3 regions of the Azospirillum sp. TSH58 genome follow, and region 1 is predicted to be linked to each of the others. Evidence: predicted binding sites of a transcription regulator. Region 1 holds the regulator's gene; each other region holds the start of a gene.
The links. The regulator PhoB, encoded in region 1, activates phosphate uptake and scavenging genes when phosphate is short. The targets are predictions, from matches to a motif close to TNTCATAAAACTGTCA.
Positions count from the first base shown of each region.

Region 2: TSH58p_RS27375 (DUF47 domain-containing protein) is a predicted target of PhoB. The motif match lies at 3,321-3,336, and genes of this name have one in related genera.
Region 3: TSH58p_RS28555 (RNA degradosome polyphosphate kinase) is a predicted target of PhoB. The motif match lies at 5,546-5,561, and genes of this name have one in related genera.

Region 1 covers NZ_CP022364.1:1,753,703-1,760,778, reverse strand. The annotation lists gene TSH58p_RS11845 (Rrf2 family transcriptional regulator) at 1-42, shown strand, start outside; gene cysK (cysteine synthase A) at 118-1,077, shown strand; gene TSH58p_RS11835 (hypothetical protein) at 1,387-2,196, shown strand; gene TSH58p_RS11830 (molybdopterin-synthase adenylyltransferase MoeB) at 2,271-3,059, shown strand; gene TSH58p_RS11825 (DsrE family protein) at 3,085-3,522, shown strand; gene TSH58p_RS11820 (hypothetical protein) at 3,528-3,785, shown strand; gene phoB (phosphate regulon transcriptional regulator PhoB) at 3,935-4,639, opposite strand; gene phoU (phosphate signaling complex protein PhoU) at 4,671-5,471, opposite strand; gene pstB (phosphate ABC transporter ATP-binding protein PstB) at 5,545-6,330, opposite strand; gene pstA (phosphate ABC transporter permease PstA) at 6,368-7,076, opposite strand, start outside.
Region 2 covers NZ_CP022367.1:1,303,795-1,310,870, forward strand. The annotation lists gene TSH58p_RS27360 (adenylate/guanylate cyclase domain-containing protein) at 1-993, opposite strand, end outside; tRNA gene TSH58p_RS27365 (tRNA-Gly) at 1,345-1,419, shown strand; gene TSH58p_RS27370 (inorganic phosphate transporter) at 1,551-2,558, opposite strand; gene TSH58p_RS27375 (DUF47 domain-containing protein) at 2,563-3,216, opposite strand; gene TSH58p_RS27380 (hypothetical protein) at 3,454-4,518, shown strand; gene rraA (ribonuclease E activity regulator RraA) at 4,591-5,088, shown strand; gene TSH58p_RS27390 (AAA family ATPase) at 5,160-5,690, shown strand; gene TSH58p_RS27395 (hypothetical protein) at 5,698-5,988, opposite strand; gene TSH58p_RS27400 (DUF2023 family protein) at 6,110-6,511, opposite strand; gene fldA (flavodoxin FldA) at 6,490-6,972, opposite strand.
Region 3 covers NZ_CP022367.1:1,565,821-1,572,896, forward strand. The annotation lists gene TSH58p_RS28525 (CDP-alcohol phosphatidyltransferase family protein) at 9-569, shown strand; gene TSH58p_RS28530 (AI-2E family transporter) at 566-1,627, shown strand; gene TSH58p_RS28535 (DnaA ATPase domain-containing protein) at 1,655-2,419, shown strand; gene TSH58p_RS28540 (SDR family oxidoreductase) at 2,358-3,137, shown strand; gene TSH58p_RS28545 (CYTH and CHAD domain-containing protein) at 3,258-4,856, opposite strand; gene TSH58p_RS28550 (histidine phosphatase family protein) at 4,927-5,445, opposite strand; gene TSH58p_RS28555 (RNA degradosome polyphosphate kinase) at 5,662-7,076, shown strand, end outside.

The DNA of each region.
Region 1 (7,076 bases):
GTGGAGAGCGAGACCGAAGACCGCATCGATTTTACGATTTGATCCCACCCGGAAAACGGTTAAATTCTACACATGCTGTAGAAAGTGGGAAAATACCACATACCGGAGGAGTGAAAAATGCCGGGTTCCGAGTTTCGCGGTAAGATCTACGACAGCATTCTCGACACCGTCGGCGCCACGCCGCTGGTGCGCGTCCAGCGGCTGGCCGATGACGCCGGCGCCAAGGCCCAGATCGTCGGCAAGCTGGAGTTCTTCAACCCGCTGGCCAGCGTGAAGGACCGCATCGGCTTCGCGATGATCGACGCCGCGGAACGCGCCGGCACCATCGAACCGGGCCGCACCACCCTGGTCGAGCCGACGTCGGGCAACACCGGCATCGCGCTGGCCTTCGTCGCCGCCGCCAAGGGCTACCGCCTGATCCTGACCATGCCGGAAAGCATGTCGGTCGAGCGCCGCAAGATGCTGAAGCTGCTGGGCGCCGAACTGGTGCTGACGCCGGCCGCGGAAGGCATGAAGGGCGCCATCCGCCGGGCCGACGAGATCGTCGCCACCGATCCGAACGCCTACATGCTCCAGCAGTTCAAGAACGCTGCCAACCCGGAGATCCACCGCAACACCACGGCGGAGGAGATCTGGAAGGACACCGACGGCAAGGCCGACTTCCTGATCTCCGGCGTCGGCACCGGCGGCACGCTGACCGGCGTGTCGGAGGTCCTGAAGGCCCGCAAGCCCGGCTTCCGCACCATCGCGGTGGAGCCGGAGGACAGCCCCGTCCTGTCCGGCGGCATGCCCGGCCCGCACAAGATCCAGGGCATCGGCGCCGGTTTCGTGCCGGACGTCCTGAAGAAGGACCTGATCGACGAGGTCGTCCGCATCTCCAACCAGCGCGCCTTCGAGACGGCCCGCAAGGTGGCGAAGCTGGAAGGCATCCCGGTCGGCATCTCCTCGGGTGCCGCGCTGGCCGCGGCGCTGGAGATCGGCTCCCGTCCGGAGAACGAGGGCAAGCTGATCGTCGTGATCCTGCCGTCCTTCGCCGAGCGCTATCTCTCCACCGCTCTGTTCGAAGGGCTGGAGTAAACCGGCCTCCCCTCTCCCACATTCGTCACGGGTGTGGGAGAGGGATGTCCGGCGCACTTTCTTGCGCAACCGGGCGGCGAATATTGCGCCGTCGCGCATCCTGCTGTAGAGTGGGATCCGTCCGGTCTTTTTGCGCGACGATCGCACCGGTCGGCGCTTTGACAAAAAGATTGGATTTTAGTAATCTAACCTGTCGGCGCCGGGAGTTTCAGCCGGCGCGGCTCCGCCGTTTCAGGCGACGGCCCGGCTTGCGGCGCGGCCGCCCGACGATGCGGAGCTGACGGCACAGGACCAGCGGGGGAGGCCACCATGGGCGTCGCGATTCCGAATGCCTCGACGATGAACTGGTTCCAGTTCCGCGGCATCACCAACGAATTGGACTCCAACCTCGCGTCCACCGACTACCGCCAGTTCACGGTGTCGAAGACCGGCGAATTCAATTTCAAGATCGCCGACATCAACACCAACATCAAGATCGTCGACCAGAACAACAAGGTCGTCGCCGAGGCGAAGGCGAAGAACGAGGCGGCGCAGACCAGCGCGAAGCTCGGCCCCGGCACCTACACCGCGGTCATCTCCCAGGCCGTGCGCGGGGTGAACGAGCGCGAGTACACGCTGGACATCACCGAACGCCAGAGCGTCATGATGGTGGGGAACGGCGCCCAGATGAAGGGCATCGCCCGCGCCGTCGTCGGCAACGACAGCGGCGTCCAGAAGCATTCGCTGACCGTCGCCCAGGGCGGCGAGTTCGTCGGCAACATGTCCCTGCCCTACACGCGCTGGGCCGTCATGAGCAAGGAGGGCAAGGTCGTGGCCTCCGGCGACACGATGGACCCGACGAAGTCGGGCGAGGACATGCTGAAGAAGCCCAGCTTCAAGATCGAGCCCGGCCAGTACGAGCTGGTGATCGTCCCGCCGAAGAACGTGATCGGCGAGATCCCCTACCAGCTGAACTTCATCCAGAAGGTCGCCAAGGCGCCCGAATCGACCGAGGAACGCCCGTTCGACAAGATCATGCGGGAGCGCGAGGCCCGGCTGAAGCAGTGGGCGGCGGAGGACGCGAACAAGTCGTCCAGCAAGGCGAAGACCACCCCCTACAAGATGAGCCTGCTCGCCTGACGCCGCCCGCCGCGGCGAGGTCCTGAGCGAGGGGACTTGCGCGGCACGGGGCGTTCCGCGCTATTCTGCGGATCATGGATTTCACCGACACCCAGCTTCACCGCTATTCCCGCCACATCATCCTGCCGGAGGTCGGCGGCGTCGGGCAGGAGGCGCTTCTGCGCGCCCGCGTCCTGGTCGTCGGGGCCGGCGGGCTGGGCGCGCCGCTGCTGCTCTACCTCGCCGCGGCGGGGGTGGGCACGATCGGCGTCATCGACGACGACACGGTGGACCTGTCCAACCTGCAGCGGCAGGTGATCCACGACGAATCGTCGCTCGGCGTCCCGAAGGTGGAGAGCGCCGCCGCCCGCATCCGCGCGCTGAACCCCGACGTGGCGGTGGAGGTGCACAAGGCGCGGCTGACCCGGGACAACGCGCTGGACCTGATCGGGCGCTACGACATCGTCGCCGACGGGTCGGACAATTTCGCCACGCGTTTCCTGCTGAACGACGCCTGCTACTTCGCGAAGAAGACGCTGGTGTCGGCGGCGATCCTGCGCTTCGACGGGCAGGTGTCCACCTTCAAGGCCCATCTCGGCGACCCGCACCCCTGCTACCGCTGCCTGTTCCCGGAACCGCCGCCGCGCGGTCTGGTGCCGTCCTGCTCCGAGGGCGGCGTGCTGGGGGCGCTGGCCGGCTTCGTCGGTTCGCTCCAGACGACCGAGGTGCTGAAGGAGATCATGGGCATCGGCGAGGGCCTATCGGGCAGCCTGATGATGCTGGACACGCTGCACGCCTCGTTCCAGCGCATCACGGTGCGGCGCGACCCGGACTGCCCGCTGTGCGGCGCCCACCCGACCATCCACGACCTGTCCGCCCATTGAGCGGCGCCTCGGAGAGCCCTGAACCATGGAAGGTCCCGAGTCCCTGTCCATCGTCCTGTTCGCGGGCGGCTTCGACCGGGTTCACTACGCCCTGGTGATGGCCAGCGCGGCGGCGGCGACCAACCGCAAGGTCACCCTGTTCTTTACCGGCCGGGCGCTGAACACGCTGCTCGCCGCAGACGCGGACGGCGCGCCGGGCTGGCACCGGCTGGACCCCGCCGACGACGGCGGTTCTCCGGCGGAGCGCGACGCCTTTTTCACCGCCAACGGATTGGCCGGGTTCGAAGAGCTTCTGGAGGCCTGCGTGATGCTCAAGGTCACGGTCATGGCCTGCGAGATGGGGCTGCGCGCGCTCGGCCTGCCCGCCGGGGTGCCGATGCGCCCCGACGTGCCGGTGAAGACCGGCGGAGTCGTCACCTTCCTGAACGACGCGCCGAAGACCGGCGCGATCCTGTTCGTGTGAGCGCGATGACCGACGACCACAGCCTGGTGATCGAATACGCGAACCGCTTCGAGGCGATCGCCGCGGAGGGTTTCGAAGGCCACCCCTACCGGGACGCGCTGGCCCATCTGGCGCAGCACGTGACGGCGCACCCCGATCTCGCCCCGCGGGTGGCGCACGCCCTGCGCGTGATGATCGGCTTCATCGAAGACAGCGACCGGGCGAAGCGCTTCGGCCCGAAGGTGGACATACTGCGGGAGGCGGTGGGGCTGCTGGAGGGGTGAACAGCTCCGGCACGTGGGCCCCCACCCCGGCCCTCCCCCGCTGCGCAGGGGAGGGAGATGGGCGCGAAACGGCGGCAGTCCCCTCCCCTGCGCAGCGGGGGAGGGTTAGGGTGGGGGCACGGTTTGCGCCGATTTCCGCCGGAAAACGGTCAGATGGACTTGCTGTCCAGCGCGTAGCCCGCTGAACGGACGGTGCGGATCAGGTCCATCTCCGTCTCCTCGTTCATCGCCTTGCGCAGGCGGCGGATGTGCACGTCCACGGTGCGCGGCTCGACATAGACGTCGTGGCCCCACACCACGTCGAGAAGCTGCTCGCGCGAGAAGACGCGGCCGGGATGCTGCATGAAATGGCGCAGCAGGCGGAATTCGGTCGGCCCCAGATGCACGTCACGGCCGTTCCGGCGCACCCGGTGGGCGGCCAGATCCATGGTCACGTCGGCGAACTGCAGCGTCTCGTCGGTCATGCCGGGGGCCGAGCGGCGCAGGACGGCGCGCATGCGGGCGACCAGCTCGGTCGGGGAGAAGGGCTTGGTGATGTAGTCGTCGGCACCGGAATTCAGGCCGCGCACGCGGTCCGCCTCCTCGCCGCGGGCGGTCAGCATGATGATCGGGATGTCGCGCATCTTGCTGTTGCGGCGCATCTGGCGGCAGACCTCCAGCCCCGACATCAGCGGCAGCATCCAGTCGAGCAGGACGATGTTCGGCGTCTGCTCGCCGGCCAGCAGAAGGGCTTCCTCGCCGTCGGTGGCGGCGTTCACGCGGAAGCCTTCCTTCTCCAGATTGTACTTCAGCAGCGTCACGATGTCGGCTTCGTCCTCGACGATGAGGACGAGCGGCTTCAGCGCCGAATTCATGCTTGTCCCGCTCCCACTGCGCGTCTCGCCGTCACGCGGCATGTCCCGCTCCATCGTTATCCGGGCCGCCGTCCCGCGGCAATCCCCGTTCCACAGCCTCCGTGGCCGCATCCATGACCGAACCGTCCGGCTCGACCACGGCGAAGCTGCTGCCGTCGTTCTTCGGACGCGCGGCGCGCAGCGTCGTCCCGACCACCAGATAATGGATGGTCTCGGCGATGTTGGTGGCGTGGTCGCCGATCCGCTCCAGGTTCTTCGCCATGAACAGCAGGTGGGTGCAGGGCGTGATGTTGCGCGGGTCCTCCATCATGTAGGTCAGGACCTCGCGGAACAGGCTGGTGTAGAGGTCATCCAGCTCCTCGTCGCGCTCCCAGGCGGCGATGGCGCGCTGGACGTCGCGCTCGATGTAGGCGTCCAGCACGTCCTTCATGATCGACTCGACCAGCCGCCCCATGCGCGGGATGGCCACCGCCGGGCGCACCACCGGCACCTGGGCCAGCGCCAGCGAGCGCTTGGCGATGTTGGAGGCGTAGTCGCCGATCCGCTCCAGGTCCGACGCGATCTTCAGCGCCGACACGATCTCGCGCAGGTCCTGGGCCAGCGGCTGGCGCAGGGCGAGCAGGCGCACGGCCTCGGCGTCGATGTCGCGCTCGTAGGCGTCGATGCGCCGGTCCGCCTGCATGACCTGGGCGGCCAGCGCGACGTCGCGGCGGGCCACCGCCTTCACGGCGGCGTCCACCTGCGCTTCGGCGACGCCGCCCATCTGGGTGATCAGGTTGGACAGGCGCTCAAGTTCGTGCGCGAAGGAGCGCACGATGTGTTCGGTGCTCATGCTTCACGTCCTTCGCTGATGGAGGAGGAGCGGCGATGCCGAGGGTCAGATGCCGGGGATCAGACGCCGGCGATCAGCCGTAGCGGCCGGTGATGTAGCCCTGGGTGCGCTCGTCCCGCGGGTTGGTGAAGATTTCCTCGGTGTCGTCGCACTCCACCATGTCGCCCAGGTGGAAGAAGGCGGTCTTCTGGGAGACGCGGGCCGCCTGCTGCATGTTGTGGGTGACGATGACGATCGTGTAGTTCTCGCGCAGCTCGTCGATCAGCTCCTCGATGTGGGCCGTCGCGATGGGGTCGAGCGCCGAGCAGGGCTCGTCCATCAGGATCACCTCGGGGCTGACGGCGATGGCGCGGGCGATGCACAGGCGCTGCTGCTGGCCGCCGGACAGGCCGGTGCCCGGCTCGCGCAGGCGGTCCTTCACCTCGTTCCACAGGCCGGCGCGCTGCAGCGAGGTCTGGACGATCTCGTCCATCTCGTCGCGGTGGCTGGCGATGCCGTGGATGCGCGGGCCGTAGGCGATGTTGTCGTAGATCGACTTCGGGAAGGGGTTCGGCTTCTGGAAGACCATGCCGACGCGGGCGCGGAGCTGCACGGCGTCGATGTTCTTGCCGTAGACGTCCTCGCCGTCGAGCGCGATCAGCCCCTCGACGCGGCAGTTCTCGATGGTGTCGTTCATGCGGTTCAGGCAGCGCAGGAACGTCGACTTGCCGCAGCCGGACGGGCCGATCAGGGCCATCACGCGGTTTTCCTGGATCTCCAGGTTGATGCCCTTGAGCGCCTGCTTGGCCCCGTAGAACACCTTGACGTCGCGGGCGACCATCTTGGTGCCGTGGATGCCGGCGGCGGGACGCGAAGCCATGGCCGTAGCCGGGATGTGGGTCTGGACGCTCATGGGGTTACCAACGCCTCTCGAATTTCTTGCGCAGGAAGACGGCCAGGCCGTTCATCAGGATGAGGAAGGCGAGCAGGATCAGGATCGCCGCGGAGGTGCGCTCCGTGAAGGCCCGCTCGGGGCTGTCCGCCCACATGTAGATCTGCACCGGGATGGCCGTGGCGCTGTCGGTCAGGCCGCCGGGGATGTCCACGATGAAGGCGACCATGCCGATCATCAGCAGCGGCGCCGTCTCGCCCAGCGCGCGGGCCATGCCGATGATGGTGCCGGTCAGGATGCCCGGCAGGGCCAGCGGCAGGACATGGTGCGTCACCGTCTGCAGCGGCGAGGCGCCGACGCCCAGCGCGGCCTCGCGGATCGACGGCGGCACTGCCTTCAGGGCGACGCGGGAGGCGATGATGATGACCGGCAGGGTCATCAGGGCCATCACCAGACCGCCGACCAGCGGGGCGGAGCGCGGCAGCCCGAAGAAGCCGAGGAACACCGCCAGGCCGAGCAGGCCGAAGATGATCGACGGCACCGCGGCGAGGTTGTTGATGTTGACCTCGATCAGGTCGGTCCAGCGGTTCTTCGGCGCGAACTCCTCCAGATAGACCGCGGCGGCGATGCCGATGGGCACCGACAGCAGCATGGTCACCACCAGCGTCAGGGCGGAGCCGACGACGGCCCCCAGGATGCCCGCCTGTTCCGGCTCGCGGCTGTCGCCGGCGGTG
Region 2 (7,076 bases), on a different replicon from region 1:
GTTGCGCGCCGCGGCGGCGGTCAGGCGCGCGACCGCCAAGCCATCCGATGCCCGACCATCCGATGCCGGGCCATCCGCCGTTCCGCACACTGATAAGGCGAGGCAACGGGCCGCCGCCTCCAGGTCGTCGGGGTCGCCCAGGCGGCGGATCGGGAACTGCGGCCAGATGGTGGTTGTGAAGGCCGCGGCCTCCGGGCTGCGCATCAGCTCTCCGGTCAGCCGGGACTTGCCGATGCCGGCCTCGCCGATCAGGACGGCGCAGACGCCGCGGCCCCGCTCGGCCTGCCGCAGCGCGCCGGTCAGCATCGCCAATTCCGGTTTGCGCCCGACGAACAGAGTGCCTTCGGCGGACAGCAGGTCCATCGCCGTGCGCCGCATCGCCCGCGCCGCCTCCAGGGCGAAGGCGGTCACCGGTTCCGCGGTGGCGGACAGGCGCAGCGTCCCCGCCGGGCGGACGGTCAGGCCCTTGGGCACGAGGTCCAGCGTCTCGCGGCTCAGCAGAACGCTGTTGGGCTGCGCCCGCTGCTGCAGCTTGGCGGCGACATGCACGGTCTCGCCCACCGTGCGGTAGTCGGTCCAGACGCCCGTCTCGATGATCTGGGCCACCACCTCGCCGGAGCTGATGCCGATCCGCATCTTGAACTCGTCGGAATCGATGGCCGAGCGGGCGATGTCCTGCGCGGCGAGACAGGCGCGCAACGCGTGGTCCTCCAGCGCGGAGGGGGCGCCGAACACCGCCATGATGCCGTCGCCCAGCACCTGGGCCACCGTGCCGCCGTAGCGTTCCACCGCGTCGGTCAGGACCTGGAGGATGGTGAGGAGGGTCTGGTCGGCCTCCTCCGGGTCGCGGCCCGACACCATGCTGGAGGATTCGACGATGTCGGCGAACAGGACGGTGACGACCTTGCGTTCCGCGCCGTTGCGCCGGGCGGCGGCGCCATCCTGCGATTCGGCGTTGCGCGCGGAGTCGGGCGCGGAGTCGGGCACCGGCATGGGCCGGCCTGACACCTCCCGAGGCGCCGCCATGGGCATCGGTCGCGGTCCGCCCAAATCCATGTCCGTTCCGGCCATCGAAGCCCCCCTGCGGAGCGTCATCGGCATGTTAGAGGAAACACGTGCAAATGCGCAGACATTCAAAACAACGGATTGGCAATTTTGTTCTGAACGAGGCAGCCTAACATATGTTGGTATGCTTTCTCATGCAATCCGCAAGCGGCGGCCCGTCCCGCCCTGCATTCACGCCGTGCCGGGGCGCCCGCGGCGCACGGATTGGTGTCGCGTGAAAAAATGGGCTTGCCTTGGCCGTCGCCGGGGCGTATACGGGCGCTCCTCCGCTGGAGCGGCGCGGGCGTAGCTCAGGGGTAGAGCACAACCTTGCCAAGGTTGGGGTCGAGGGTTCGAATCCCTTCGCCCGCTCCAACATACAGTGCGGATGGTACGAAAAAGGGCGGCCTCGGGCCGCCCTTTTCGCGTTCAGCGTTCTGTCGCCGGGCCGGAACCCGGCGGCGGGCCTTTCCGGCCCGCCGTGCCGCGCTCCGCCGCCGCCGCTGTCACCACAGCGCCAGCGACAGCTCGTAGAAGAGCGCGCCGACGATGGCGGTCGCCGGCAGGGTGATGACCCAGGCCATGACGATGCCCTGCGCCAGACCCCAGCGCACCGCGCTGGTGCGGCGGGCGGCGCCGACGCCGATGATCGCCCCGGTGATGGTGTGGGTTGTGCTGACCGGCACGCCGAGCCACGTCGCGACGAACAGCGTGATGGCGCCGCCCGTCTCCGCGCAGGAGCCCTGGACCGGCTTCAGGTCGGTCAGCTTCGACCCCATGGTCTTGACGATGCGCCAGCCGCCGAACAGCGTGCCCAGCCCCATCGCGGCCTGACAGGTGATCACCACCCAGAAGGGCACGTGGAAGGTTTCCCCCAACAGGCCCTGGGAATAGAGCAGGACGGCGATGATGCCCATGGTCTTCTGCGCGTCGTTGCCGCCGTGGCCCAGGCTGTAGAGCGCGGCGGAGCCGATCTGGATGTGGCGGAACAGCCGGTCGACCGCGAAGGGCGTGGAGCGCCGGAACAACCAGGACACCGCCACGATCATCACGCTGGCCAGCAGGAAGCCGACCACCGGCGAGACGACGATGGCCGCGGCGGTCTTCGCCAGGCCGGACACCACCACGGCGTCCAGCCCGGCCTTCGCCACGCCGGCCCCGACGAGGCCGCCGATCAGCGCGTGGGAGGAGCTGGAGGGAATGCCCAGCCACCAGGTGAAGACGTTCCAGACGATGGCGCCCATCAGCGCGCCGAAGATGACGTGCGGGTCCACCACCCCCGCCCCGACGATGCCGGTGCCGATGGTGGTCGCCACATGCAGCCCGAAGAACAGGAAGGCGATGAAGTTGAAGAAGGCGGCCATCGCGACGGCGGTCCGCGGCGACAGCACGCGGGTGGAGACGACCGTCGCGATGGAGTTGGCCGCGTCGTGCAGCCCGTTGAGGAAATCGAAGAGGAGGGCGACGCCGATCAGCCCGATGAGGATGGGCAGGGCGAGGGTAGCGGCTTCCATGGGATCAGACCTGTTCGACGATGATGCCGTCGATGGTGTCGGCCACGTCCTCGCAGGCATCGAGCACGCGTTCCAGCAGCTCGATGATCTCGCGTTGAAGGGCGTGGCGATGGGTGATGGGGGCGTCGAGCCCGCCGCTCTCGTCGCGCAGCCGGTGATTGGCCTCGCGCAGGAGCCGGTCGCCTTCGCTCTCGATCCGCGACACCTCGGCGGTCATCGCGTGGAGTTGCTCGACGTGTTTGGGGATGTCGCGGAGCAGGGGGATGCCCGCGCTCAGCCGGGCGGTGCAGCGCACGATGGCGTCGGCCTGGGCGTGCATTTCCGGCGTGTAGTCGTTGAAGCCCGCCTCCACGAGGTGACGCGCGGTCTCCTCGATGAGGTTGAGCACGTCGTCCATCCGCTTGCCGAGTTCCTGGATGTCCGAACGGTCGAAGGGCACGATGAAGGTGCGGTGGACGGCGAGTTGGATGTCCTTCTCGATGGCGTCGGCCTCGCTCTCGACCCGGCGGATGGTTTGGAACCGCTCCTCCAGGTCCTGGCCGCTGGCCATCATCGCCCGCAGCGCCTCGGCGCCCGTTGCGACGGTCCGGGCGTGGTCGGCGAACAGGTCGAAAAACCGTTCTTCGCGCGGCATCAGGGCCCGGAACAAATTCAGCATGCGTGGTTCTCCAACTTACGCCGGCCTGCAGTGCTGGGGACCCCGCACGGACGCGCGCGAGCCTCAGCGTCGCGGCTGGTGTAACATCCCCGGCGCCCGTGGGGAGTCACAAAAGTGTCATGCCGGGCCGGCTTGCGGCGAGATTTCACGGGGGTGCCCGGCGGAAAGACCGGTGATTTGGCGCGGCGGGCCGCTTATCCTGCCGCCCACGGATCGGCAGGGGGAGGCGGGTGGCGCGTGGCAGGGGAAAGACAGATCGGCCTGGAAACACGGATCGGCCTGGAAACACAGATCGGGTTAACGGCGGCCATCGTTTCGGTGAGGGTTTCCTCGGCGAACGGCGCCGAGCCGCGCGTGGTGACCGTGCGCAGCGGTTTCGAGATCCCCGAATCGCACCGCCGCGGCGACGAGCCGCCGCCCCACCGCGACGCCCTGCCGGGCGCGCCCTTCGATCCCGAACGCTTCCGCACCCTTCAGGACGGCCTGCGGGCGGTGGCGGAGGACGCGGCCGGGCTGACCCTGCGTTATGTGGAGCAGCTCTACAGCTTCGGCGACCGCTACCGCGACCCGCACGAGCTGTTCGGCGGCCCGCGCTCCCTGGTGGTCGGCTATCTGGCGCTGCTGCGCGAGGCGCCGCTGCGCATCGACGGGGCGGAGTGGCGCGGCCTGTACGAGTTCTTTCCCTGGGAGGACTGGCGCGAATCGCCGCCGGCGCTGCTCGATTCGGTGATCCGCCCGGCGCTGGCCCGCTGGATCGCCGCGGCGCCGGACGACCCCGCCCGCGCCCGCCGCGGCGAGCGCGCCCGCATGGCCTTCGCCCTGGACGGCGGGGAGTGGGATTCCGAACGGGTGCTGGAGCGCTACGAGTTGCTCTACGAGGCCGGGCTGGTCGTGGAGGCGTTCCGCGACCACGATCTGGCCCGCCGCGCGGGGGTGGAGGAGCGGACGGTGCGGCTGGAGATGCCCCGCGCGCTGGGCCGCCCGATGGCGCGCGACGGCCGCCGCGTCCTGGCGACGGCGCTGGAGCGGCTGCGCGGCAAGCTGAAATACCGCCCCATCGTGTTCGAGCTGCTGCCCCCGACCTTCACCCTGCACCAGCTTCAGCAGGTGGTTGAGGCGCTGTCCGGCGAGCGGCTGCACAAGCAGAATTTCCGGCGCCTGATGATCTCCGGCGGACTGGTGGAGCCGACCGGCCAGTATGAGAGCCAGACCGGCGGGCGCCCCGCCGAACTGTACCGCTTCCGCCGCAGCGCCATCCTTGAGCGCACCAGCACGGGGGCCATCGCCGCCCCGGAGGATTGACCATCCCTGAATTGGGGGTATCCTGCCACCAAAGCCAAGGCCACCAAAGCCAAAGAAGGGGAGCGAAAGCGCATGACCGACTTCGACAGCACCTGCGACCTCTACGACCGGTTCGAGAAGACTGCCCGCGTCGCCGACCCCGTCTTCCACGATTTCGGCCAACGTCGCAAATTCAGCGGCGCCGCGGTGACCGTGAAGTGCTTCGAGGACAATTCCCGCGTCAAGGAGACGCTGGGCACGCCGGGGCAAGGCAAGGTGCTGGTGGTCGACGGCGGCGGCGGCGTGCGCGCGGCCCTGATGGGCGACCTGATCGCCAAGGACGCGGTGAAGAACGGCTGGGAGGGCGTGGTCATCCACGGCTGCGTCCGCGACGCCGCGGTGCTCGCCACGCTGGACCTGGGCATCAAGGCGCTGGCGGCGATCCCGCGCAAGACCGTCCGCAACGGCGAGGGGCAGAGGGACCTGCCGGTGACGCTGGCCGGCATCCGGATCAATCCCGGCGATCTGGTCTTCGCCGACGAGGACGGGGTGCTGGTGCTGACTCCCGAGGAGTTCGGCGCGACCGCGTGACGGGCGTTGAACGGGACGCAACCTCGGCCATGGAGACCGGCCGTGAGGCCCAGCCATGAGGAGTGTGGCGCATGCTGATCGTCTTCGGCGGGCTACCTGGAACCGGCAAGACGACGATTGGCCGTGCGTTGGCGCGACGGCTTGGCGCGTTTCATCTGCGGATCGACACGATCGAACAGGCGATTCGCGCAGCCGGCGGCGCCGACGACCCGGTCGGCCCACAAGGCTATCTGGTCGCCTACGCCCTGGCCGGCGACAATCTCGGGCTTGGCGCCACCGTCGTCGCGGATTCGGTCAATCCTATCCGGGTCACGCGCGAGGCATGGCGCGCCACGGCGCTTCGGGCCGGCGTGCCGTTGGTCGAGGTGGAGATCGTGTGCTCGGACCCGGCCGAGCACCGGCACCGGGTCGAAACCCGTCACAGCGACATCGCCGGGCACCGTCCGCCCTCCTGGGCGGCGGTGGTGGGCCGGACCTACGAGCCTTGGGACGAGGCGGACGCCGTCGTCGATACGGCGGGCCGCGACGTCGACGCCTGCGTCGCGGCGATACTGGCGGTTTTGCCGACCCGTCCGCTCCATGGGAGCGGGCGCCGGCCGTGAGGTGGGATCAGCCCGCCACCTTCTCCCAGCCCATCTTCTGGTACCGGTATTCCAGGATCGTTGGCGCCGCGCAGGCGTAGCCGACCCAGACGCCCAGCGTCATCAGGGCACCGACCGGCCACAGCGGGATGGAGATGAGGATGAGCGCCGCGTGGATCGCGGCGTGCAGCCACTCGGCCTTTTTCGCGAAATAGACGGGACCGAGCAGAAAGGCCCAGAGGATCTCGCGGTTGGTCACCGCCTCCCGCTGGCCGTTCGTGGGATTCTCGAACACCATCCCGGACGGAGCCGCCGCCATCCCTGCCTCCCTTTGGTTGTTTGATTCTATTTGGGGAGGCAGTCTGGACGACGGCGGCCCGGCCTGTCGAGGTCGAAACGGCCTTTTTCCGGATGGTGGAGACGGCGCCCTGACGGATGGATCAGGTCGCCGCTCCGCTCCGCCCGGCCTGCGCCATGGCCAGGAAGCGCCGGCACTGCTGTTCGCGGTCGTAGCCGAGCAGCGTGCCGAGGATGAAATCCTCCTCCGGCGTCAGCTGGTTCAAGGGCTTGCGCACCACGCTGCGCACCATCGCGACGCAGGCCGGGTTGCCGAAGAAGACGTTGACCTTGGCTTCGGTCACCGTCTGGACGTGGTAGTCGACGAAGCGTTCGGCCAGCTTGCGGGTCACCGCGTCGGCGTCCCGCGTGCTGAGCGTCATCATGACCATGGGCCGGACGCCCTTGCTGTACTCGTACAGATGGTGGCCGAGCAGGTGGACGGGCATGGCCAACCCGTTTTGGGCCAGCCCATCATCGGGCATCACGCCAGCTGGCTGATCCATGCGGTGATCCGTTTGTCGGTTTGGGAGGACTGGTTGTCCTGGTCGAGCGCCAGCCCGACGAACCGCCCGTCACGCTCGGCGGTGGAGCCCGAATGCTCGTAGCCGGCGGTGTCGGTGAAGCCGACGACGACCCCGCCCTGCGCCACCACCTGATCGTAGAGCGTGCCCATGGCGTCCACGAAGGACTCCGGATAGGTCACCTGATCGCCGGTGCCGAACAGGGCGACCTTCTTGCCGTTCAGGTTGGCCGCCTTCAGCGTGCCGAAATTGGCCTCCCAGTCGCATTGCAGGTCGCCCACCCCATAGGTCGGCGCTCCGAGGATCAGCAGGTCGCAATTCTCGAAATCCGCGGCGGAGGCGCGCGCGATATCGACGGTCTTTCCCTGAATCTTCTTCGCGATGCGCGAGGCGACCGCCTTGGTCGCGCCGCCGTCGGAGCCGTAGATGATCGTGACGTTCATGGTCTCTCTCTGGGCAATCCTGTGGGCCAATCGGATCAGGGCCGGCAACCAAAGGCGGGAACGTCCGGCCTGCATCGAATGATAATAAGAATGATTCGCATTTG
Region 3 (7,076 bases), on a different replicon from region 1:
GCACCGCGGTGAGCATCCCGAACATCATCACCTTCGGCCGCATCCTGGTGGTGCCGGTCGCCGTCTATTTCATCCTGGCCGGGGAGCTGGGGGTCGCCTTCTGGCTGTTCGTCGGGGCGGGCGTGTCCGACGCCGTGGACGGCGCGGTGGCCCGCATGTTCCGCGCCCGCACGGTGCTGGGCGCCTATCTCGACCCGATCGCCGACAAGGCGCTGCTGGTCAGCGTCTACGTCTCGCTGGGCCACATCGGCGTGCTGCCGCTGTGGCTGGTCATCCTGGTGGTGTTCCGCGACCTGATGATCGTCGGCGGGGTGATGCTGCTCTACACGCTGAAGGAGTCGCTGGCGATGCAGCCGCTCTATGTCAGCAAGATCAACACGGCGGTGCAGCTTGCCCTGGCGGCGGCGGTGCTGGCCCCGGCGGGGCTGGGGCTGCCGGACTTCCACCTGTTCGGGCGGGAGCTGGTGCCGCTGCTCATCTGGGTCTGCGCCGCGACGACGGTGCTGTCGGGGCTCGCCTACGTCTACCGCGGCGGCCTTCTGTTCAGCCGGCACGGAGGGGTGCCGTGACGGCGGGCAAGCAGATCCGCTTCTGGCTGATCGGCCTCGGCCTGTTCGTCCTGGCGCTGTGGCTGCTGTCCGGCATGCTGCTGCCCTTCGTGGTGGGGCTGGCGATCGCCTATCTGCTGGACCCGGTGGTCGACCGGGTCGAGCGCTGGCGCCTGCCGCGCTGGCTGGCGACGACGCTGGTGCTGCTGTCCTTCGTCCTGGTCCTGGTGCTGATGGGGCTTCTGCTGCTGCCGCTGGTGCAGGCGCAGGTGTCCCACCTGATCGAGGTGCTTCCCAACTACGCCAACGCCGCGCGGGACCGGCTGATGCCGATGCTCGACCGGCTGGTGCACCGCCTGTCGCCGGAGGATGTGGAGCGGCTGCGCGGCGCCGCCGGCAATTACGCCGGGGACGTCGTCGGCTGGGTCGGACGGGTGCTCAAGCACATCCTGTCGAGCGGGCTGGCGCTGTTCGACGTGCTGTCGGTGATGTTCATCACGCCCATCGTGGCCTTCTACCTGATGCGCGACTGGGACATCCTGGTCGCCAAGGTGAACGGCTGGCTGCCCCTGCACCACGCCGCGACCATCCGCGAGCAGGCGCGCGAGGTGGACGAGACTCTGGCCGGATTCGTCCGCGGGCAGGCGCTGGTCTGCCTCGTGCTCGGGGTGTTCTACGCGGTGGCGCTGTCTGTGGCGGGGCTGGATTTCGGGCTGGTGATCGGGCTGATGGCGGGGCTGCTGTCCTTCATCCCCTATGTCGGCTCGCTGTTCGGATTCGTGTCGAGCACCGGGCTGGCGCTGCTGCAGTTCGACGACCCGTGGCGAGTCGCCATCGTCATCGCGATCTTCCTGTTCGGGCAGGCGGTGGAGGGCAACGTCCTGACGCCGAAGCTGGTGGGCGAGAAGGTCGGGCTGCACGCGGTCTGGGTGATCTTCGCCCTGCTGGCCGGCGGGTCGCTGTTCGGTTTCGTCGGCGTCCTGCTGGCGGTTCCGGTGGCGGCGGTGATCGGGGTGCTGACACGCTTCGCGTTGGGGCGCTATCTTGACAGTCCCTACTACCGCGGTACCCCTTCCTGATGGCCTTCGCCACATGACCTCTGCCCCATGACATTAGCGGCCCAGATCCCGCTCGACCTCGGTCACCGCGCCGCCATGGGCTGCGAGGATTTCCTCGTGGCGCCCAGCAACGCCGAGGCGGTGGCGTGGCTCGACCGCTGGCCGTCCTGGCCGGCGCCGGCCCTGACGCTGTACGGGCCGGACGGTTGCGGCAAGACCCATCTGGGCCATGTCTGGCGGGCGCGCAGCCACGCCCCCATCGCCATGGGCGACACGCTGGACCAGATCGACCCGCACGCCCTGCTGGCCCGCGCCAACGCCGTGGTGGTGGAGGATGCCGACCGGGTGGCCGGCGCGCCGGCGCGGGAGGAGGCGCTGTTCCATCTCTACAACCTCGCCCGCGACTCGGGCGGGCATCTGCTCCTGCTGTCGCGCCGCCCGCCGTCGCGCTGGCGGATGAAGCTGGCCGACCTGCGCTCCCGCATCAAGGCGGCCCCCGCGGTGGGGGTGGAGGCGCCGGACGACGCGTTGCTCGCCGCCGTTCTGGTCAAGCTGTTCGCCGACCGGCAGCTGCGGCCCGGCATGGACCTCATCACCTACCTGCTGGCCCGGATGGAGCGGTCGCTGGAAGCGGCGGGGCGGGTGGTCGCGGCGCTTGACCGCGCCTCGCTGGCCGCGCACCGTCCCCTGACCGTGCCGCTGGCCCGCGAGGTGCTGGCCGGTCTGGAGGCCGGGAAGGGAGGAGACGAGGATGGATCTGGGAATCGCCGGACGCCGCGCCATCGTGTGCGCAGCCAGCAAGGGACTGGGTAAGGCCTGCGCCCTGGCGCTGGCGCGCGAGGGGGTGCAGGTCACCATCACCGCGCGCGGCCGCGACCTGCTGGAGGCCGCCGCCGAGGAGATCCGCAAGGAGACCGGCGCCACCGTGACCACCGCCGTCGGCGACATCGCGACGGAGGAGGGGCGCGCCGCGGCCCTTGCCGCCTGTCCGGAGCCGGACATCCTCGTCAACAACGCGGGCGGCCCGCCGCCGGGCGACTTCCGCGACTGGGAGCGCGACGACTGGGTCCGCGCCGTCGAGGCCAACATGCTGGCCCCGATCTTCCTCATCAAGGCGACGGTGGACGGCATGATCGGCCGCCGCTTCGGACGGATCGTCAACGTCACCTCGGCGGCGGTGAAGGCGCCGATCCCGATCCTCGGCCTGTCCAACGGGGCGCGGGCGGGGCTGACCGGCTTCGTCGCCGGGCTGTCGCGCCAGACCGTGCGCCACAACGTGACGATCAACAACCTGCTGCCGGGGCCCTTCGAGACCGACCGCCTGCGCGCCACCATGGAGGGCGGGGCCAAGGCCAACAACCGCAGCCTGGACGAGGAGATGGACATCCGCCGCGCCGGCAATCCTTCGGGCCGGTTCGGCGACCCGGCGGAGTTCGGCGCTGCCTGCGCCTTCCTCTGTTCGGCCCACGCCGGCTTCATGACCGGGCAGAACGTCCTGCTGGACGGCGGCGCCTACGCGGGGACGCTGTAGGCCGTTTGTCGTTGAGAGGCTTGCCCCCACCCCGGCCCTCTCCCGCTTCGCAGGGGAGGGAGAATGGTTCCCTCCCCTGCGTTAGCGGGGGAGGGTTAGGGTGGGGGCAACGTCACTCTCTCACCAGAACACCGGCCCGTCGCGGAACGCCTTCCACAGCCCCGGCAGCGCCTTGCGGCGCTTGTCGGCCTGCTTGGCCAGCCAGCGGGCGGTGGCGTCGGCGGCAGACCGCTGCTCCGGCCGGTCCGCCGAAAGGCCGCGCAGAAGACCGGCGGCCACCGCGGCGTCGTGCTCCGCGTCCAGCGCGCTCAGGAGGGTGTCGAGCGCGGCGATGAAGGGCACCGTTGCGGTTTCAGCGTAGAGGCCACGGAAGAACTCCGCCGTGTGGCGCAGCTTGCGCAGGCGGCGGCGCAGCCGGTCGCGCGCCGCGGCGTCGCCGCCCTCCAGGTCGCGGCCCGTCTTCAGCGCCCCCGCCTTCAAGGCCTTGGCGTGCTGGCCAGCCAGCCACGGGCCGGACAGTTCGGCCATCGGGCGGTCGAGCTGGGCGCGGACCTCAGGCGCGGCGCCGGTCTGCCACGCTCCGTCCTCCAGCCAGGCGCCGAGCGCCAGGATCAGACCGGTGCAGCGCGGCGACTGGATCGCCTCCACGGCCGCCAGCGCCGGTCCGCGCCGGGCCTCGCGCACCGCGGCGGTCAGCGCGGCGATTCCGTCGGCGGGGGCCTTCTCCGTCGCCGCGAAGGGCGCGATCCCATGGGACAGCAGCACGTCCCAGTCGCGCGCCGGGCCGAGCTGGCGGGAGAACCAGCGGATGTCGTTCCCGGCGCGGCAGGCGTCCGGCACCCCGGCCAGGGGGCGGAACAGCCGGATGGCGGTGCGCAGGCGGCGCAGCGCGACGCGCATCTGGTGCAGCCCCTCCACGTCGCCGCCGGCCAGGGCGCAGGCTTCGTTGGCGAGCAGCAGGCGCAGACCGTGCCGCACGATGTGGCGGAAGGCTTCGGCCACCGTGGTGACCGGGGTGAGGCCCAGCGGTTCCGGCAGGACGGGGGCGGGCAGGCGCCCGGTGACGAGACGGTCGCCGATCTCCGCCTTGCTCTCCGTCCCGATGCGCACCGGCACGCGGCGCTGGAGCGCCAGCGCGAGATCGAACAGACGCCCGATGCGGCCCGACTTCAGCTCAAGCTCGACCTCGCTGATGCGGGCGCAGGCGTTGCCGGCGGTGATCTGCCCCTCGTCCACCGCCACCTCGATGGAGGTCAGGGCGTCCGGGCGGACGAGCAGGGTGGTGCGCCGGAACTCCGTCGTGAACTGCGGCACCAGCGCCGCGCGCGCGTCCTCCGGCACCAGGGCGGCCACGCCTTCCGCGTCGAGCGGCGTCATGTCGGGGGCGGCCGTGGGGATCGTCCAGTCCCACTTCTTGCGGATGGCCACGGCGGCCGAATCGCCGGGGGTGGCGGCGTTGATGGTCTTCAGCGTCTGGACGAAGCGGTCGCCGTCCTGCCGCACCCGCAGGGCCACGCCCCCCAGGAACAGGCGGCGGTCCGGCGTGTCGTAATAGACGGTGCGCAGGTCGCGGACAGCCGGGGCGCCCTCCGCCGCGTCCTTCAGGGCGGGCAGGTCCACGACGCGGGAAAGATCGCGCGGGTCGAGGTGGAGCTTCATCTCCACCTCGCGCACGGCGGACACCGCGGCGGGTGCGGCATTCTGGGGCGCGGAAGACACGGGGGCGACTCCTGCTCGGTTCCGGGCCTGCTCGGTTCGGGGTTGAAATACCCCATTTGCCAAAGGGGCGTTAAGAGAGTTTCCGCGGCAGGATGAAATCGGCCAGCCGTCCCGCCCCGCTGTCCAGGTCGGCCCAGCGGGCCGCTTCGAACAGGAGAACGGCGCAGGCGCCGGTCGGGAACTTCTCCGCCAGCGCCGCGCGGTGCCGCTCGTCGCCGCTGCCGGCCAGCTCGCGGGCGAGGTCGTGGAGGTCCGGGTTGTGGGCGACCAGCATCAGCGACGACACGGACTCGGGCGCGTCGTGCAGCCGTTCCAGAAGGACCCGCGCCCCGCACAGGTAGAGGCCGCGCTCGCGCTCCACAGGGATGTCCGGCGCGTCCATCACCTCCAGCAGCCGGTCGGCGGTGTCCGCGGCGCGCCGGGCGGTGGAGCACAGCACCAGCCCGATGCGCGCCCCGCGCTCCTTCAACTCGTGGCCGACCAGCCGGGCCGCCTTCCGGCCCCGCGGCGCCAGCGGGCGGTCGTGGTCGTCCAGGGAGGGATCGTCCCACGCGGACTTGCCGTGGCGCATGAGATACAGGGTCTTCATCGGGGGTGTCCCTTCCTGTCCGGATCGCGCTCCGGCGGGATGCGCCGGGGGTGCGACTGTTTTCGCAGCGGTATTATCGTGACGGCAGTATTATGCTGTCTGACCCAAAACCGTAACGTAGTTGGGGTAGGTTGCCTGGCCCGTCGACCGCGGCGGGCGGTCCGGTTCGCCCGGACTGTAGCGGCACCACCCATCACGCAAAAGCCCGAGGCTGCTGTGACCGAACTTCAGGACCTGGAAGCGACCTGCATCGAAGCGGACGCGCCGGAGCGCTTCATCAACCGCGAACTCTCGTGGCTGGCCTTCAACCAGCGCGTCCTGGATGAGGCCTCCAACCCGAACCACCCGCTTCTGGAGCGGCTGAGGTTCCTGTCGATCTCGGCCAGCAACCTCGACGAATTCTACATGGTCCGCGTCGCCGGCCTGAAGGGGCAGGTGGCCGCGGGGGTGAAGACCCCCAGCGCCGAGAACCTGACCCCGGCCCAGCAGCTCACCGCGGTGAACCAGCGCATCGTCGAGCTGATGAACGCGCAGCAGACCATGTGGCGCAGCCTGAAGCAGGACCTGCGCGAGGCCGGCATCATGGTGGTCGGCGCCGAGGACCTGACCGAGGGGGAGAAGGACTGGCTGGAGGCCAAGTTCCTCGACGACATCTTCCCCATCCTGACGCCCATCGCCGTGGACCCGGCGCACCCGTTCCCCTTCCTGCCCAACCTGGGTTTTTCGCTGGCGCTGCAACTGCACGAGCCGGTGAAGGGGCGGCATCTTGACGCGCTGGTTCCGCTGCCGGCGCAGCTCGACCGCTTCATCCGCCTGCCGGGGTCGGAGATCCGCTTCATCCAGCTGGAAAAGCTGGTGATGCTGTTCATCGACCGGCTCTTCCCGCCGTTCCAGGTGAAGGCCCACGGCGTCTTCCGCGTCCTGCGCGACAGCGAGATGGAGATCGAGGAGGAGGCGGAGGATCTGGTCCGCACCTTCGAAAGCGCGCTGAAGCGCCGCCGCCGCGGCAGCGTCATCCGGCTGGCCACCGACGCCGGCATGGCCGCCGACCTGCGCGAGTTCCTGCGCCACGAGCTGCGCGTGTCGAACGACGACGTGTTCATCCTGGATGGGCTGATCGGCCTGTCGGACACCCGCCAGCTCATCGTCGACGAGCGGCCCGATCTGGTCTTCCGCCCCTTCAACGCCCGTTTCCCGGAGCGCATCCGCGACTTCGGCGGCGACTGCTTCGCGGCCATCCGCGACAAGGACATCGTCGTCCACCACCCGTACGAGAGCTTCGACGTGGTGGTGCAGTTCATCCGGCAGGCGGCGCGCGACCCGCAGGTCGTCGCCATAAAGCAGACGCTGTACCGCACCAGCAAGGACAGCCCGATCGTCGCCGCGCTGATCGAGGCGGCGGAGGCCGGCAAGTCGGTGACCGCTCTGGTCGAGCTGAAGGCCCGCTTCGACGAGGAGGCCAACATCCGCTGGGCGCGCGATCTGGAGCGCGCGGGCGCGCAGGTCGTCTACGGCTTCGTCGATCTGAAGACGCACGCCAAGGTGTCGCTGGTGGTGCGGCGCGAGAACAAGGCGCTGCGCAGCTACGTCCATTTCGGGACGGGCAACTACCACCCGATCACGGCGAAGGT